DNA from 3 places in the Streptomyces sp. SUK 48 genome. Region 2 is predicted to be linked to each of the others. Evidence: riboswitches for the same ligand, from Rfam matches in the RefSeq annotation. Region 2 holds a riboswitch; each other region holds the start of a gene.

Region 1 (6,034 bases), 1.7 Mb from region 2:
GCGCACCACGGGGAGGTCCGGCCTCCCCGCCGACGGTTTCGGGTGGTGCGCGGGTGGGAGACGAAGGCGGTGGGCGGACGCGGGCTCAGAAGGCGGGACGCTCGGGGTCGAGCACGGCCAGGCCCTCCGCGGGAGACGACGCCTCGGCCCAGTACCGGCGAGGGATCCGCCCCGCCAGCCGCGCCAGCCGTCCCCCGGTCACGGCGTACCGCATCGCCTCCGCCATGAGCTCCGGCTCCCGCGCCCGCGTCACCGCCGACGCCAGCATCACCCCCGCACACCCCAGCTCCATCGCCAGTGCCACGTCCGACGCCGTCCCGGCCCCCGCGTCCAGGATCACCGGCACCCCGGCCCGCTCCACGATCAGCTGGAAGTTGTGCGGGTTGCGGATGCCGAGCCCCGATCCGATCGGCGAGCCCAGCGGCATCACCGCCGCGCACCCCACCTCCTCCAGCTTCCGCGCGAGCACGGGATCGTCGTTGGTGTACGGCAGCACCGTGAACCCGTCGTCCACCAGCGTCTCCGCCGCCTCCAGCAGTTCCACCGGGTCCGGCAGCAGCGTCCGCTCGTCGGCGATGACCTCCAGCTTCACCAGCGAGGTCCCGAGCGCCTCCCGCGCCAGCCGCGCCGTGAGCACGGCCTCCCCCGCGGTGAAGCACCCCGCCGTGTTCGGCAGCACCCGGATGCCGAGCTTCTCCAGCACGGACAGCACCGAGCCGTGCACGGACGGATCGACCCGCCGCATCGCGACCGTCGTCAGCTCCGTCCCGGACGCCACCAGCGCCCGCTCCAGCACGTCGAGGCTGGGCGCCCCGCCGGTACCCATGATCAACCGCGACCCGAAGGCCGTACCCCCGATGACAAGCCGGTCGTCGCTCATGGCTCAGCCTCCCTGCACCGCGGTGAGCACCTCGACCCGGTCGCCCTCGGCGAGCGCGGTCCCGGCCCACCGCGTGCGCGGTACGACCGTCTCGTTGACGGCGGCCGCCACCCCGGCGGGGGCCCGCACGAGGGACCGTACGACGGCGTCGAGCGCGGTCCCCGGCGCGATCTCGCGGCGCTGCCCGTTGACGGAGACGGTGATGGTGGACGACTCGGCGCTCATACGGTCTGCTCCAGCTGCTGGGCGCGCGGCGCGCCGAAGCGCTCCGGCGTGAACGGACGGGCTTCCTCGGGCAGCGGGCCCCCCGCCAGCAACTGCCCCATCACATCCCCGGTGACCGGCGTGAGCAGCACCCCGTTGCGGTGGTGCCCGGTCGCCAGCAGCAGCCCGTCGAGCCCGGACGGCCCGAGCAGCGGCGCGTTGTCGGGGGACCCGGGCCGCAGCCCGGCCCGGGTCTCGGTGAGCGGCAGTTCGGTGATGCCCGGCACCAGCTCGTGGGCGTCGCGCAGCAGCTCGTACACCCCGCCCGCGGTGACCGTCGTGTCCCAGCCCAGCTCCTCGCTGGTGGCGCCGACGACCAGCTCGCCGTTCTCCCGGGGCACCAGGTACACCTGCCCGCCCCGGACCACGGCCCGCACCGTGCGGCTGAGGAACGGCGCGTACCGCGCGGGCACCGTCAGCCGCAGCACCTGCCCCTTCACCGGCCGCACCGGCACCACCACCTCCGGGGGCACCCCCGCGAGCCGCCCGCTGAGGCTGCCGCCCGCGAGCACCACCTGCCCGGCGGTGAGCGCCGTACCGTCCGCCGCGGTGATCCCGACGGCCCGCTCCCGTACGACGTCCAGCCGCCGCGCCCACACCCGGTGGAACACCACCCCGGCCCGCTCGCACGCGGTCACCAGCGCCGCGGCCAGCCTGCGCGGATCGATCTGGTGGTCGCCGTCGACCCGCAGCCCGCCGCGCACCCCGGGCGCCAGCATCGGCTCCAGACGGCGGCACTCCCGGCCCGACAGCCACTCCGCTTCCAGGCCGCAGCGCTGCTGGAGGGCGTGCAGTTCGCGCAGATGGGCGCGGTCGTCGGCGTCCAGCGCGACCGCGAGGGTGCCGCAGCGCCGGTAGCCGAGGTCCCGGCCGCTCGCCTCGGTCAGCTCGGCCACGAAGCCGGGGTAGCGGCGCGCCGACTCCAGGTTGAGGGCGAGCAGCGTCTCCTCGCCGTAGTGCAGTTCGGTGACCGCGGCCAGCATCCCGGCCGCGACCTGTGCGGCCCCGCCGCCCGGAGCCGGGTCCACCAGGGCCGTCGCGAGCCCCCGGCGCGCCGCGCGCCAGGCCGTCACCAGCCCGATGATCCCGCCCCCGACGACCAGGACGTCGAAGCTGCCCGAGGTTTCGGGCGTACGTGTGGACATGGGCGTCCAGCCCCTCCCTTCGCCGGCATGACCCGGATCAGGTTCGTACGGTCGGAGGCCGCCAGCCTCCCTCTCAGCCCGGTGCGTCCGGGCTCCCGCGAGTGCTTGTACGGTGGCCACCCTAGCCCGCCCCCCTCGCCACCCGTAAGGGAGCCCTTGGCCATGGCCCCGTCACTGGACGGACTGCTCCTCGCCCCCGTCGCCGACCAGTGCGCAGGTCAGGTCGGCACCCGCACCCGCTTCGCCTACCACGAGCGGGACGGCGCGATCTGGGCCGAGTACCGGGGCGGCGACATCGTCCGCGGTCATCTGGTCGGCACCCGCGCGGGCGACCGCCTGGACTTCCGGTACGTGCAGCTGCGCACCGACGGCAGCACGGCCTGCGGCCACTGCGTGTCCACGGTCGTGGAGTTGCCCGACGGCCGGGTGCGCCTGGAGGAGAGCTGGGAATGGGAGTCGGGGCCCGGCTCCGGCACCAGCGTCGTGGAACAGGTCACGACGCACGCCCCCTGACCGACTGATCGTCATCTGTCTATGGTGACCGGGTGAGCGAGCAGACAGCCCAGGAGGGCACGGCAGGGGTCCGGCGCGTGGTCGTCGTCGGCGCGGGCATGGCCGGGGTGCAGACCGCGGTCGCGCTGCGGGAGCGGGGTTTCGCGGGCGAGGTGACCGTCATCGGCGCCGAACCGCACCAGCCCTACGACCGGCCGCCGCTGTCCAAGGCCGTGCTGCTCGGCAAGGCCGAGGGCTCCGCCTTCGACCTCGACTTCGACGCGCTCGGCGTCTGCCTCAGGCTCGGCTGCGAGGTCCTGGGCGCCCGCCCCGCCGACCATGAACTGGACACCGAGGCGGGCCCGGTGCCGTACGACGTCCTGGTGCTCGCCACCGGCGCCGAACCGGTCACCCTGCCCGGCACCGAGGGCGTCCCCGGTGTCCATCTGCTGCGCACCCTGGACGACGCCGAACGGCTGCGCCCGGTGCTCGCCCGGCAGCACGACATCGTGGTCGCCGGCGCCGGCTGGATCGGCGCCGAGTTCGCCACGGCCGCCCGCGAGGCCGGCTGCGCGGTGACCGTCGTCGAGGCCGCCGACCGGCCGCTCGCCGGGGTGCTGCCCGCCGAGGTCGCCGCCCCCATGGCCGGCTGGTACGCCGACAGCGGCGCCGAACTGCGCACCGGCGCGCGGGTGGAGCGCGTCGAGCCCGGCGCGGTGGTGCTCGCCGACGGCACCCGGCTGCCCGCGGGCGCGGTCGTCGTCGGCATCGGCGCCCGCCCCGCCACCGGCTGGCTGGACGGCTCCGGCATCGAGCTGGGCGCGGCGGGCGAGGTCGTCACCGACGCCCGGCTGCACACCTCCGCGCCCGACGTGTACGCCGTCGGCGACTGCGCGTCCTTCCCGTCGGCCCGCTACGGCGAGCGCCTCCTCGTGCACCACTGGGACAACGCCCTCCAGGGCCCGCGCACCGTCGCCGCCGGCATCCTCGGCGAGACCACCGCCGTCTACGACCCGGTGCCGTACTTCTGGTCCGAGCAGTTCGGCCGCTTCGTCCAGTACGCCGGCCACCACGCCGCCGCCGACCGGCTGGTCTGGCGCGGCGACCCCGCGGGCCCCGCCTGGACGGTGTGCTGGCTGCGCGAGGGCCGCCTGGCCGCCCTGCTGGCCGTGGGCCGGCCGCGCGATCTCGCCCAGGGCCGCAAGCTGATCGAGGCGGGCCGTGCCCTGGACCCGGAGGCACTGGCGGACCCGGCCCGCCCCTTGAAGGACGCCAGCACGGATTAGCGGCCCGGAAGAGGTGCGGGGAACCGCGCGAGGGCCAGGACGGAGCGGCATTCGGCCACCGGCATCACGCCACACTCCCGGCCGACCGCCTACCCTGTACCCGTGACCGAGATTGACACGAAGATCGACGCTCTCGTCCCCGCCTGGCTCACCCTCCCCGACATCGCCGAACAGTTCGGCGTCGAGGTGACGCGTGTGCGGCAGCTGGTCAAGGACGGCCAGATCATCGCCGTACGCCGAGGCGAGAACCGCGCGCTGCACGTCCCCGCCGCCTTCATCGACGGGGACAAGATCGTCAAGGGCCTGACCGGGACCCTGACGCTCCTGCGGGACGACGGCTTCACGGCCGAAGAGATGATCGAATGGCTCTTCACCCCCGACCCGACCCTGCCCGGCACGCCCGCGCAGGCCCTCAGCGAGAATCGCGGCACGGAGGTGAAGCGCCGCGCCCAGGCGCTCGCCGTCTGAGCCCGACCATCTGAGGGGGTGGCGTACGACGCCCCGCGCGCCGTACGCCACCGCCCGCCCAGCACCCACACCGACCCCCGGGGGCCCACGCATGTCCGACACCGCCCGCGCCGAGTTCGCCGACGCCCGGCTGTACCTGTGCACGGACGCCCGCAGGCGCCAAGGCGACCTGCCCGAGTTCCTGGACGCGGTACTGGCCGGCGGTGTCGACATCGTGCAGCTGCGCGACAAGGGCATGGAGGCCGCCGAGGAACTGGCCTGCCTGGAGGTCTTCGCCGAGGCGTGCGCCCGGCACGGCCGGCTGCTCGCGGTCAACGACCGGGCCGATGTCGCGCACGCCGCCGGAGCCGATGTGCTCCACCTCGGCCAGGGCGACCTGCCGGTCCCCGCGGCCCGCGCGATCCTCGGCGACGACGTGCTGATCGGCCGTTCCACCCACGCCGAGGACGAGGCCGCCGCGGCCGCCGTCCAGGAGGGCGTGGACTACTTCTGCACCGGGCCCTGCTGGCCCACCCCCACCAAGCCCGGCCGTCCCGCCCCGGGCCTCGACCTGGTCCGGTACACGGCCGCGCTCGGCACCGAGCGCCCCTGGTTCGCCATCGGCGGCATCGACCTCGGCAACCTGGACGAGGTCCTGGCGGCCGGGGCCTCCCGGGTGGTCGTGGTGCGCGCGCTCACCGAGGCCGACGACCCGGGCGCCGCCGCGGCCGAGTTCGCCCGGCGGCTGCGGCGTTCCTGAGGGGCCCCGTCTCACGGACGCGTCCCAAGGGGTGGACGGTAAGTCGACAATTCGGGCAAATTTCCGGAGTTCGGTTGGGGGACCGCCGTCCCCTGGCTAACCTGCGGGTATGGCCCTCGGAACCGCATCCACCAGGACTGATCGCGCGCGCACCGTGCGTGACATGCTCGCCGGCGGCAAGACCACGTACTCCTTCGAGTTCTCGGCGCCGAAGACCCCCAAGGGCGAGCGGAACCTGTGGACCGCGCTGCGCAGGGTCGAGGCGGTCGCCCCCGACTTCGTCTCCGTGACCTACGGCGCCGGCGGTTCGACCCGCGCGGGCACCGTCAAGGAGACGCAGCAGATCGTCGCCGACACCACGCTCACCCCGGTCGCCCACCTCACCGCGGTCGACCACTCCATCGCCGAACTGCGCAACATCATCGGCCAGTACGCCGACGCCGGCATCCGCAACATCCTCGCCGTGCGCGGCGACCCGCCCGGCGACCCCATGGGCGCGTGGGTGGCCCATCCCAAGGGCCTGACCTACGCGGCCGAACTGGTGCGCCTCATCAAGGAGTCGGGCGACTTCTGCGTGGGCGTCGCCGCCTTCCCGGAGATGCACCCGCGCTCCGCGGACTGGGACACCGATGTCGCCCACTTCGTGGACAAGTGCCGCGCGGGCGCCGACTACGCCATCACCCAGATGTTCTTCCAGCCCGAGTCCTATCTGCGGCTGCGCGACCGGGTGGTGGAGGCGGGTTGCGACACCCCGGTCATC
Region 2 (6,034 bases):
TCTCTGCCCGACGGCTCGCCGCTGCGCGAGCCCCAAGCCCTACGGAGCATCGGGGGATGCACATGAACAGCCTTCCGCAGCACCTGCGGAGCGAGGACCGCCAGGAGTTCGAGCGGCTCCTCGACGAGGTTCTGCGCTCCGCACCACACCGACCGGAACTGGCCGCCGTGGGACAGCGGCTCAACCCCGCGCAACTGCGCACCATGGCCATCGCCGCGTCCGCGCTCATCACGGCGGCCGCGGCCGCCGAGTACCAGCGCTATGTGCGCATCCGCGACGAACTGCGCCACCCGGAGCAGGCCCAGGGCGCGGCCGGCACCGCCCCCGCCGAGCCGGATCCGGCCGCGACGGATCTCGCCGCCGCACACGGCGCGGGCGCGGTCGCGGTCGTCGCCGTCCTGGCACCGCTGCTGTCCGCGACCGCGGCGGTGATATTCCTGCTCATCGGCTACATCCTGAGAACCCTGGACCCCGGACAGTCCTTCGCCGGCACCATGCTCACCGCCGGCTGGGTGTTCGGGGCCCTGACCGTGGCCGCGCTTCTCGTCGCCGCCGCCGGACTGCTCCTGACCGCTCTGCGCAACGGCTCCTCCCCCGAATCCCGGGCCCGCGACGCCGCCGCCGAGGAGGTCGCCAGAGCCAGAGCCGCCTGGGAGGGCGCCCTGCTGGAACGCGGCATCCTCCCCTTCCTCCAGGAGGCCCTCGCCGACCACCCCGACTACACCGGTTCGGAACAGGCCGACCCGGAACACCAGCCGGACTGACCCACCGGGCGCGGGTCCCCGGCCCGACGAGGCGCCGCTCCGAAGCCGGTGGACCGGCCGGAGCGGCGCTCACGTCCCCGTCAGTCCGCGATCGGCAGGTACACCCGGTTCCCGGCCTCCGCGAACTCCTTCGACTTCTGGGCCATGCCCTCCTCGATCTCGGTCCGGTTGCCGCCGTGTTCGCGGCGGATGTCCTGGGAGATCTTCATGCTGCAGAACTTCGGGCCGCACATGGAGCAGAAGTGCGCCGTCTTGGCGGGCTCGGCCGGGAGGGTCTCGTCGTGGAAGGCGCGGGCCGTGTCCGGGTCGAGGGCCAGGTTGAACTGGTCCTCCCAGCGGAACTCGAAGCGCGCGTCCGAGAGGGCGTCGTCCCACTCCTGCGCGCCCGGGTGCCCCTTGGCGAGGTCGGCCGCGTGGGCGGCGATCTTGTAGGTGATGACGCCGGTCTTCACGTCGTCCCGGTTGGGCAGGCCCAGGTGTTCCTTCGGCGTGACGTAGCAGAGCATCGCCGTGCCCCACCAGGCGATCATCGCGGCGCCGATGCCGGAGGTGATGTGGTCGTACGCCGGGGCGATGTCCGTGGTCAGCGGGCCGAGCGTGTAGAACGGGGCCTCGTCGCAGATCTCCTGCTGGAGCTCGATGTTCTCCTTGATCTTGTGCATCGGGACATGCCCGGGGCCCTCGATCATCGTCTGTACGTTCAGCCGCCGGGCGATCCGGCCGAGTTCCCCGAGCGTGCGCAGCTCCGCGAACTGGGCCTCGTCATTGGCGTCCGCGATGGACCCGGGCCGCAGCCCGTCGCCCAGCGAGTACGTGACGTCGTAGGCGGCGAGGATCTCGCACAGCTCCTCGAAGTTCTCGTACAGGAACGAGTCCTTGTGGTGCGCCAGGCACCACGCGGCCATGATGGAGCCGCCCCGCGAGACGATGCCGGTCTTGCGGTTGGCCGTGAGCGGTACGAACGGCAGCCGCACGCCCGCGTGGACGGTCATGTAGTCCACGCCCTGCTCGGCCTGCTCGATGACGGTGTCCTTGTAGATCTCCCAGGTCAGTTCCTCCGCCCTGCCGTCGACCTTCTCCAGCGCCTGGTACAGCGGCACCGTGCCGATCGGGACGGGGGAGTTGCGCAGCACCCACTCGCGGGTGGTGTGGATGTTGCGGCCGGTGGAGAGGTCCATGACCGTGTCGGCGCCCCAGCGGGTCGCCCAGGTCATCTTCTCGACCTCTTCCTCGATGGACGAGGTCACCGCGGAGTTGCCGATGTTGGCGTTCACCTTCACCAGGAACCGCTTGCCGATGATCATCGGCTCGATCTCCGGGTGGTTGACGTTGACCGGCAGCACCGCCCGGCCCGCCGCGATCTCCTCGCGCACCACCTCGGGGGAGACGTTCTCCCGAAGGGCCACGAACTCCATCTCGGGCGTGATCTCGCCCCGGCGCGCGTACGCGAGCTGCGTCACCGCCTGGCCGCCCCGGCCCCGGCGCGGCTGGCGCGGGCGGCCCGGGAAGACCGCGTCCAGGTTCCGCAGCCCGCCGCGCGGCGAGGTGTGCTTGATGCCGTCGTCCTCGGGACGGACGGGACGGCCCGCGTACTCCTCGGTGTCGCCGCGGGCGATGATCCAGTTCTCCCGCAGCGGCGACAGCCCCCGGCGGACGTCGGTGTCGACGAGTTGATCGGTGTACGGGCCCGACGTGTCGTACAGCGTGACCGACTGCCCGTTGGTCAGGTGCACCTGACGGACCGGCACGCGCAGGTCGGGGCGTGAGCCCTCGACGTACGCCTTGTGCCAGCCGATGGACTTCCCGGCCTCCGAGGACATGTCGTCCTGGACGGAGGCAGGCGTGCGTGCGTCCTTGTTGGTCATGAGACCTACTCCCTACGCCGGCATTACCCGGTAACAGGTTCGGCGGTCGACGCAGCGGCTTCCGTCGTCCGAGGTCTCCCGGGGAACATCGCATGTTCCACGTGAAACATCGCTTCTACGGAGGTCAGCGCCCTCTCAGCCCGGTGCTCCGAGCTCCCGCGTGTGCAAAGGTGTCTCCACGCTAGCGTCATCCGTGATGCGATGAACAGTGGGCCCTCCCCGCTTCTTGCGATGATCTGGCGATGACCCGGATGGACCAGCACCCGTACCAGCCGCCCGGCCCGCGCCGGCACGACGGCTCGGAGCCCCCGAGCCGGGGCCACCGTCACGACCCTGGCCATGCCCAAGCCCCGGCCCAGGTGCCGGTCCAGGGCCCGGCCCATGACCACGGACGCGGGCGCGGGCACAGCCACGGCACGGGCCATGGGAACGGCCACGGACACGGCTCCGGCCATGGGCACGGGCACAGCCACGGTCATGGCCCCGCCGCGCCCGTCTCCCGGCATCTGCGCAAGGTGATCGCGGCGATCCTCGTCCCGTTCACCGCGGCGGTCGTGGTCGGTCTGGTGGTGCTCTGGCCCGGTGGCGCGCCCTCGCACAAGCACAGTGGCGTCGGCTTCGACCGGCAGACCCAACAGGCCACCGTGACCCGGGTGACCGAGGTGAGCTGCGCCTCGGTGAGCGCCGGCGGCGGGGCTCCGAGCGGTGATGGCTCCGGCGGGGCACCGACGGGCCGGCAGTCCGGCGGCACCTGCAAGAAGGCGACCGTCCGGGTCGACACCGGCAGGGACAAGGGCCGTACGTTCACCGAGATCGTGCAGCCCGATCAGCCCCGGCAGCTGCACCAGGGCGAGCAGGTCGTCGCCGCCTACGAGCCGACCGCGCCGAAGGACCTCCAGTACTCGGTCGCCGATGTGGACCGGAAGTTCCCGATGGCGCTGCTCGCGGGCGTCTTCGCGCTCGCCGTCGTGGTGGTGGGCCGGCTGCGCGGCGTCATGGCCCTCGTGGCGCTGGCGGTGAGCTTCCTGGTGCTGAACCAGTTCATCCTGCCCGCGATCCTCCAGGGCTCCAATCCCCTGCTGGTGGCGGTGATCGGGGCGAGCGCCATCATGCTGATCGCCCTGTACATGTGCCACGGCCTGTCGGCCCGTACGTCGGTGGCGGTGCTCGGCACGCTGATCTCGCTGAGCCTGATCGGCCTGCTCGGCTCCGTGTTCATCGGCTGGGCCGCCCTGACCGGCAACACCGACGACAGCACCGGTCTGATCCACGGGCTGTACCCGAAGATCGACATGAGCGGCCTGCTGCTGGCCGGGGTCATCATCGGCTCGCTCGGCGTCCTGGACGATGTGACGGTCACCCAGACCTCCGCCGTCTGGGAGCTGCACGAGGCCAACCCCACGATGGGTCCGCGCGGTCTGTACCGGGCGGCCATCCGCATCGGCCGCGACCACATCGCGTCGGTCGTCAACACCCTCGTACTCGCCTACGCGGGCGCCGCGCTGCCGCTGCTGCTGCTGTTCTCCATCGCGCAGAGCAGCGTGGGGACGGTGGCCAACAGCGAGCTGGTGGCGGAGGAGATCGTGCGCACCCTGGTGGGCTCCATCGGGCTGGTCGCCTCGGTACCGGTCACCACCGCCCTCGCCGCCCTGGTGGTGGCGGCCGACCGGAGCGCCCCGGGCACGGAGACCCCGACCGGCACCCAGCCCCTGCCGGCCCGTGGCGGCCGGGGGCGGCGCCGGAAGCGGTGAGGCGGGGCGGGCCGTCCGGCAGGGGACCGGACACCGCCCGCCGCCCCGCGCGAAGGCCGACGCGGAGACCGACGGAGAAGCCGACGTGGCAGCCTGCGTGGCGGCCCGTACGAGGGCCTGTGCGGGGCCCCCTGAAGAAGCGTTACTGCACGGCCCCGTAGCACCGGGCGGAGCGTCCGCGCCCCGTCCCTCGGCGGCTCAGCCCGCGCTCTGCTCCTCGGCGAGAATCCGGTCCAGCGCCTCGTCCAGATGCGCGTCGAAGTCGGCGAGCGCGCCCTCCTGCCCGAGCGGCACCAGCTTGTCCGTGCGATCGAGGAAGGCCACGAGCGGTGCCGCCGACGAACGGAACAGGGCCTGGTCACCGCCGACCTGAAGCCTGATCAGCACCTCGCCCAGCACCTCGGCCTCGACGGGGGAGATCCGCACATCCCCCTCCCCGCACGGCCGTCCGACGCCGTCGATCAGCAGTTCCCGACCGAAGACCCAGGTCACCGGGGCATCGCCGGGCAGATGGAAGGTGAGCCGCACGGCGTAGGGATCGCCTGTCTCGTAGCGCAACTCCACCGGAATGCGGAAGGAGAGCTCCTCCGAGACGAGAAAGCTCATCATGACCTCTGCCTGTACGGACTCGCGCATCGCCTACCCCGTCATATGACATCGACTGGCCGGGTTTGATCCCTCTGACCGTGGTAAATCTTGCTGAAAGTACACAGTGGATCACAAGGAGTAAGTTTTCAGATACTGATAGAGAGGGTCAGAGATCCCAGATTCCGCCCGATCTCCGTGTGAAGCCGCCGCGCCGCGGGCAGCAGCCGGTCGGCCTGGTGGGCCGGGAGGGAAAGGGCCACGGTGGCCGCGGTCGCGCCGACCGTGATGGGCACCGCCGCGCAGACCGTGCCGAGCGCGTACTCCTGGCGCTCCGTCACCGGCGCCATGCGCCGCACCCGGGCCAGCCGCCTCAGCAGGGCGTCGCTGTCGCGCACGGTGTAGGGCGTGAGGGCCTGGACCGGATAGCGGGCGAGATACTCGCGCCGGGCGTCCTCGTCCAGCTGGGAGAGCAGGCACTGTCCGATGGCGTGCGCGTGCCCGGTCTCGCGGAAGTCGGCCCACTCCTCGGCCGCGGGGGCCTCACGGGAGTCGGCGACGCAGAGGACCTCGACCTCGCCGTCCCGGTACATCGCGTAGTACATCGGGGCGCCGATGGAATCGCGCCAGTGCGCGAGGGTGTCCACGACTCTGCCGCGACGTTTCTCCCGCGCCCCGCTGCTGCTCAGCCGCTCGGCCGCGTCCCCGAGGAAGAAGAGCCCCTTGTCCCGGCGTAGATAGCCCTCGTGCACCAGGGTGCGCAGCAGGTGGTAGGTGGTCGGCAGGGCCAGGCCGGTCGCGCGGGCGAGCTGCTTGGCGGGGGCGCCGTACGGATGGGCCGCGACGGTCTCCAGCAGCCGCATGGCGCGCTGTACGGAGCCGATGAGGGTCGCGGGGGCCGGCTGCGGCGGGACGGCCATCCCGGACGGCCGCCGGGCCGGTGGGGTGCGGGGGCGTGGCTGGGCGGGGAGTGCGGGGGTTTTCGCCGGTGCGGTGTCGACCGTGGCCAAGGGGAACTCCGGAAGCGCGTGGGGGCAGCCCGTGCGTCGGCGGGAAGCACGGATGGGTT
Region 3 (6,034 bases), 1.7 Mb from region 2:
AGCGGTCGAGCTGGCCGAGGGGTTCGTCCAGCATCAGCAGCCGGGGCCGGGGGGCGAGCGCGCGGGCGAGGGCGACGCGCTGCTGCTCGCCGCCGGACAGCGCGACCACCGCCCGGCGGGCCGCGCCCGGCAGCCCGACCAGATCCAGCAACTCGCCGACCCGGGCGTCCCGTTCGCCCTTCGCCACGCCGTGCATGCGCAGCCCGAACGCCACATTGGCGCCGACGTCGCGCTGCGGGAAGAGCTGGTGGTCCTGGAACATCAGGCCGACCCCGCGCTGATGCGCGGGCACCCCGCCCTGGTCCCGTCCGGCGAGCGACACCCGCCCGGCGTCGAGGGTCTGGAGCCCGGCGACGGCCCGCAACAGCGTGGACTTGCCGCTGCCGCTGGGTCCGAGCACGCACACCACCTCGTGCTCGGCGACCTCCAGGTCCACCGCGTCCAGCACGGCCCGCCCGCCGAAGCGCACGGTCGCGCCCTGAAGGCTCAGCATCAGAACTCCCCTGTCCGGTCCGTCCGCAGCCGCTCCAGGAGGAGCAGGGCGGCGGCGCACACCACCATCAGAATGGTCGAAAGGGCCATCGCCTGGCCGTAGTTGAGGTCGCCGGGGCGGCTGAGCAGCCGGGCCACGGCGACCGGCAGGGTCGGGTTGTCGGGCCGCGCGATGAACACGGTCGCGCCGAACTCGCCGAGCGAGACGGCGAACGCGAACCCGGCCGCGACCAGCAACGCCCGCCGTACCAGCGGGAGATCGATCTCCCGCCACACCCGCCAGGGCGAGGCCCCGAGCACGGCCGCCGCCTCCCGCAGCCGGGCGTCGACCGCGCGCAGCACCGGCAGCATGGTGCGGACCACGAAGGGCGCGCCGACCAGGGCCTGGGCGAGCGGCACCAGGATCCAGGACTGGCGCAGGTCCAGCGGCGGCTTGTCGAGGGCGATCAGGAAGCCGAAGCCGACGGTCACGGCGGACACGCCGAGCGGCAGCATCAGCAGCGCGTCGAAGCCCCTCACCAGGCGGCCCGCGTCCCGGCGGGCCAGCGCGGCGGCGGCGAGGGCGCCGATCAGCACGGCGATGGCGGTGGCGGCGGCGGCGTACTGGAGCGAGGTCCACACCGCGTGCACCGGCGCCACCAGGAACGTACCGCCGTCGGTGCGGGCAAGCGCCCGGTAGTAGCCGAAGCCGGGGGCGTCGAGGGAGCGGCGGACGAGGACGGCGAGCGGCAGCACCAGGAGCAGCGCCACGGTGGCGAGGACGCCCGCGAGCAGGGTCCACTGCCCGGCGCCGCGCGGCCGGCGCGCGGTGAGCCCGGGGTCGACCAGGCGCAGGGCGCTCTCCCGGCGCCGTACCGTCCAGGCGTGGACGCCGAGGACCGCGCCGACGGCGGCGAACTGGACGAGGGTGAGGACGGCGGCCGTGGTCAGGTCGAAGAGCTCGGAGGTCTGCCGGTAGATCTCCACCTCGAGGGTGGAGAAGGTGGGGCCGCCGAGGATCTGGACCACGCCGAAGGAGGTGAAGGTGAACAGGAACACCATCAGCGCGGCGGCGGCCACGGCGGGCCCGAGGGCGGGCAGCGTCACCTTCCGCCACGCGGCGAACGGCGAGGCGCCGAGCATCCGCGCGGCCTCCTCCTGGCGCGGGTCGAGCTGGGCCCACAGGCCGCCCACGGTCCGTACGACGACCGCGTAGTTGAAGAAGACGTGCGCGAGCAGGATCGCCCACACGGTGGTGTCCAGGCGGACGCCCCACAGCTGGTCGAGCAGTCCGCCGTGGCCGACGAGCGCGAGGAAGGCGCTGCCGGCGACGACGGTCGGCAGGACGAACGGGACGGTGACGACGGCCCGCAGCGCCTGCTTGCCGGGGAAGTCGAGGCGGGCGAAGACGAACGCGGCGGGCAGCGCGAGCAGCAGGGTGAGCGCGGTGGAGGCGAGCGCCTGCCAGGTGGTGAACCACAGCACATGCCGGATGTCCGGCTGGCCGACCACGTCCGCGATCCGCCCGAACTGCCAGGAGCCGCCGGTCTTCAGGCCGCGCGCCACGATCGCGGCGACGGGCCAGGCGAAGAACACGGCGAAGAACGCGACGGGCAGGGCCATCAGCCCCAGCCGCGCCGCGCTCCCGCGTCGCGTCCGCGCGCGGGCGGTCACTTCAGTACGAGTGACGTCCACGTCTTGACCCACTGATCACGGTTGGCGGCGATCTTCTCGGGGGCCATCGTCTCGGGGTGCCGCGCCGGAGGACCGTACTTGGTGAAGTCGGCGGGCACCTCGGCGCCCGCGACCACCGGGTAGACGTACATGTTCAGCGGCATGTCCTGCTGGAACTCCCTGGAGATAAGGAAGTCGAGGAACGCCTTGGCGCCCTTGGGGTTCTGCGCGTTGCTCAGCAGCCCGGCGAACTCGATCTGCCGGAAGCAGGTGCCGGTCGCCACGCCGGTCGGGGCGGTGGCGGGGCGCTTCTTGGCGTAGATCACCTCGGCGGGCGGGGAGGAGGCGTACGACACGACGAGCGGCCGGTCGCCACCGGCCTTCTTGCCCTCCGAGGAGCCGGAGAACTCCTGGTAGTACGCCTGTTCCCAGCCGTCGACGACCTTGACGCCGTTGGCCTTGAGCTTCTTCCAGTAGTCCTGCCAGCCCTGGTCCCCGAACCGCGCGGCGCTGCCCAGCAGGAAGCCGAGGCCCGGCGAGGCGGTGGCCGCGTTCTCGGTGACCAGGAGGTTCTTGTACGCGGGCTTGGTGAGGTCGGCGTACGACTGCGGCGGCGCCAGGTGGTGCGCGCTGAAGTACGCCTTGTCGTAGTTGACGCAGATGTCGCCGTAGTCGACGGGCGTGACGCGGTGCTTGCCGTCGAGCTGGTACCGGGCGCCGACCTTGTCCAGGCCCTTGGCGGTGTACGGCTGGAACAGCCCGTTGTCGAGGGCGCGGGAGAGCAGGGTGTTGTCGACACCGAAGAGGACGTCGCCCTGGGGGTTGTCCTTGGTCAGGATGGCCTTGTTGACGGCCTGTCCGGCGTCGCCGTCCTTGAGGACGCGGACCTTGTACCCGGAGCGCTTCTCGAAGTCCGCGAGCACGCTCTTGGAGACGGCCCACGAGTCGTGGCTGACGAGGGTGACGGTCTTGCCGTCCGCCTTGTCCTGCCCCTGCGTCGAACCGCACGCGGACAGCGCGACCAGGCCGAAGCCGACCGCCGCGACCACGAAGGTCTTGTTGTGCACTTGGTTGTCCTCCTGGGGTTGGCCAGGAAGAACGCGGCCCTGCCCGGAGAACCCGGACAGGGCGCAACAGCTTGAGTAGTGACCGAACTTCCTACCCAGAATGACCTGGGCGAGGTTCAGAGGGTCTGCGGCCTGGTGCCGCACTCTCAGCGCTGTGGCGCTCCCCTGTCGGAATATGAAGATGTGATGGAACGGGCCCAGACTACCGCTCGGTGGCGGCGAGCTGACCGCAGGCTCCGTCGATCTCCTGCCCACGGGTGTCCCGGATCGTCACCGGCACACCGTGCGCGGCGATCGCCTCCACGAACGCCTTCTCGTCCTCGGGCCGCGAGGCCGTCCACTTGGAGCCGGGAGTCGGGTTCAGCGGGATGAGATTGACGTGCACGGGGCGGCCGCGCAGCAGCCGGCCGAGCCGGTCGCCGCGCCATGCCTGGTCGTTGATGTCGCGGATCAGCGCGTACTCGATCGACAGCCGGCGCCCGCTCTTCTCGGCGTACTCGAATCCGGCGTCCAGCACCTCGCGCACCTTCCACCGCGTGTTCACGGGGACGAGGGTGTCGCGCAGCTCGTCATCGGGGGCGTGCAGCGAGATCGCCAGGCGGCACTTGAAGCCCTCGTCGGAGAACCGGTGGATGGCGGGGACCAGGCCGACGGTGGAGACGGTGATGCCGCGCTGGGAGAGACCGAGGCCGTCCGGCGCCGGGTCGGTGAGCGCGCGGATGGCGCCGACGACCCGCTTGTAGTTGGCGAGCGGCTCGCCCATGCCCATGAACACGATGTTCGACAGCCGCGCCGGGCCGCCCGGCACCTCGCCGTCGCGCAGCGCCCGCATGCCGTCCACGATCTGGTGGACGATCTCCGCGGTGGACAGATTGCGGTCCAGGCCCGCCTGGCCGGTGGCGCAGAACGGGCAGTTCATCCCGCAGCCCGCCTGCGAGCTGATGCACATGGTGACCCGGTCCGGGTACCGCATCAGGACCGACTCCACGAGGGTGCCGTCGAACAGCCGCCACAGCGTCTTGCGGGTGGTGCCCTCGTCGGTCGCCAGATGCCGGACGACCGTCATCAGCTCCGGGAACAGCGCCTCGCGCAGCTTCTCCCGGGAGCCGGCCGGGATGTCGGTCCACTGCTCCGGGTCGTGCGCGTACCGCGCGAAGTAGTGCTGCGACAGCTGCTTGGCACGGAACGGCTTCTCACCGATCCCGGCCACCGCTTCCTTGCGCTCGGCGGGCGAGAGATCGGCGAGATGCCGCGGCGGCTTCTTGGCTCCGCGCGGCGCGACAAAGGTGAGTTCTCCGGGAATGGGCATGGTGGTACCAGTGTCGCAGATCCATTGGGGTGACCCGCGGCCGCTGGATTGTGGCGCGTATCGCGGTCCGGCCGCTCGGCTCCGGGGGTCCGGCCGGTACGGGAGCCGGCCGGCCGACGGGTGGCTTACATCGGTTTCGGCTTGATCATCGCGAAGGGGGCGCCCTGGGGGTCGGCGACCACGGTCATGCGGCCGGCCATCATGTCGAAGGGCGGGGCGAGGACCGTGCCGCCGCTTCTGACCAGGGCGTCCACGGTGGAGTCGACGTCGTCGACGGCGAAGTAGCTCAGCCAGTGGGCCGGGGTGCCGGGCGGGTCGTTCGCCAGCTGGGTGACGCCGCCGACCGGGCGGCCGCCGACCAGCAGCACCCAGTAGGAGTCCGCGCCCTCCATGGGCTCGATCTCGATGCCGAACGCCTCGCCGTAGAAGCCGGTGGCGCCGGGTACGTCGCTGGTGTGCAGCTCGTTCCAGGTCAGGGCGCCCGCCTCGTTGACCACCTGGGCGCCGGAGAACGCGCCGGGCTGCCAGACGCCGAAGACGGCGCCCTGCGGGTCGGCGGCGATCAGCATGCGGCCGAGATCGCCGACGTCCATCACCGGGACGATCAGGGTGCCGCCCGCCGAGACGATCGCGTCCTGGGTGGCCTGGGCGTCGGTGGACGCCAGGTAGCTGGTCCAGACGGTGGGCGGCGGCTCCGGCATGTCCTGGGGCTTGGGACCGAGGCCCGCCACGGCCTTGCCGTGCAGCTCGCAGACCGTGTAGCCGCCGAACTCGGCCGGTCCCGGCTGGCCCTGCCAGCCCAGCAGGTCGCGGTAGAAGTCCAGCGCGGCCTGCTGGTCCGACGCCATCAGGTCGACCCAGCACGGGGTGCCGGTCGCGTACGGGGTGGTGACTTCGGGCATCTCTCGCTCTCCCTACCAGGGGCCGCTCTTTGTCACCATCGTGTGGCCAAACACGGGCGCCCGCGCGCCAGGGGCGAGGCCCCGCGGGGCCGGATGAGCGGACGGCCGTACGACGACGGGCCCCGGCCCTGGGAACCAGGACGGGGGCCCGTACGGCCGTGACGGCACGCGACAGCGGGTTTCGTCAGGTGGAGCCGACGAAGAGCACCAGCAGCAGCCAGACCACCGGCGCCGTGGGCAGCAGGGAGTCCAGACGGTCCATGATGCCGCCGTGCCCCGGCAGCAGGGTGCCCATGTCCTTGATGCCGAGGTCCCGCTTGATCATGGACTCGCCGAGGTCGCCCAGGGTGGCGCTGGCCGCGACCGCGAGACCCAGCAGCAGCCCCTGCCACCAGTGGCCGCCGTCGATCAGGAACTGCATGCACAGCGCGCCCACGACCATCGCGAACGACACCGCGCCGAACAGGCCCTCGCGGGTTTTTCCGGGGCTGATCCGCGGGGCGAGCTTGTGCTTGCCGAAGCGCCAGCCGACCGCATAGGCGCCGGTGTCGCTGACCACGGTGAGCAGCAGGAAGGTCAGGACCCGCCAGGGACCGTCGTCCGCGGCGAGC

Evidence for each region. Region 2 has a riboswitch for thiamine pyrophosphate ahead of thiC (phosphomethylpyrimidine synthase ThiC). Riboswitches for the same ligand answer to the same signal wherever they lie in the genome.
Region 1: it holds a riboswitch for thiamine pyrophosphate, as region 2 does, so the genes downstream of both, thiO (glycine oxidase ThiO) here and thiC (phosphomethylpyrimidine synthase ThiC) in region 2, are expected to answer to the same signal.
Region 3: it holds a riboswitch for thiamine pyrophosphate, as region 2 does, so the genes downstream of both, GHR20_RS10525 (thiamine ABC transporter substrate-binding protein) here and thiC (phosphomethylpyrimidine synthase ThiC) in region 2, are expected to answer to the same signal.

What each region holds. Positions count from the first base shown of each region.
Region 1 covers NZ_CP045740.1:5,952,361-5,958,394, forward strand. The annotation lists gene GHR20_RS26280 (thiazole synthase) at 86-880, opposite strand; gene thiS (sulfur carrier protein ThiS) at 884-1,105, opposite strand; gene thiO (glycine oxidase ThiO) at 1,102-2,289, opposite strand; TPP riboswitch at 2,287-2,398, opposite strand; gene GHR20_RS26295 (hypothetical protein) at 2,452-2,802, shown strand; gene GHR20_RS26300 (FAD-dependent oxidoreductase) at 2,835-4,067, shown strand; gene GHR20_RS26305 (Rv2175c family DNA-binding protein) at 4,170-4,535, shown strand; gene thiE (thiamine phosphate synthase) at 4,627-5,274, shown strand; gene metF (methylenetetrahydrofolate reductase [NAD(P)H]) at 5,384-6,034, shown strand, end outside.
Region 2 covers NZ_CP045740.1:4,266,700-4,272,733, reverse strand. The annotation lists gene GHR20_RS18490 (hypothetical protein) at 57-764, shown strand; gene thiC (phosphomethylpyrimidine synthase ThiC) at 845-2,629, opposite strand; TPP riboswitch at 2,622-2,799, opposite strand; gene GHR20_RS18480 (YibE/F family protein) at 2,872-4,380, shown strand; gene GHR20_RS18475 (SsgA family sporulation/cell division regulator) at 4,579-5,016, opposite strand; gene GHR20_RS18470 (IclR family transcriptional regulator C-terminal domain-containing protein) at 5,115-5,975, opposite strand.
Region 3 covers NZ_CP045740.1:2,534,703-2,540,736, forward strand. The annotation lists gene GHR20_RS10515 (ABC transporter ATP-binding protein) at 1-493, opposite strand, end outside; gene GHR20_RS10520 (iron ABC transporter permease) at 493-2,094, opposite strand; gene GHR20_RS10525 (thiamine ABC transporter substrate-binding protein) at 2,142-3,212, opposite strand; TPP riboswitch at 3,283-3,389, opposite strand; gene rlmN (23S rRNA (adenine(2503)-C(2))-methyltransferase RlmN) at 3,415-4,521, opposite strand; gene GHR20_RS10535 (VOC family protein) at 4,647-5,423, opposite strand; gene GHR20_RS10540 (phosphatidate cytidylyltransferase) at 5,608-6,034, opposite strand, start outside.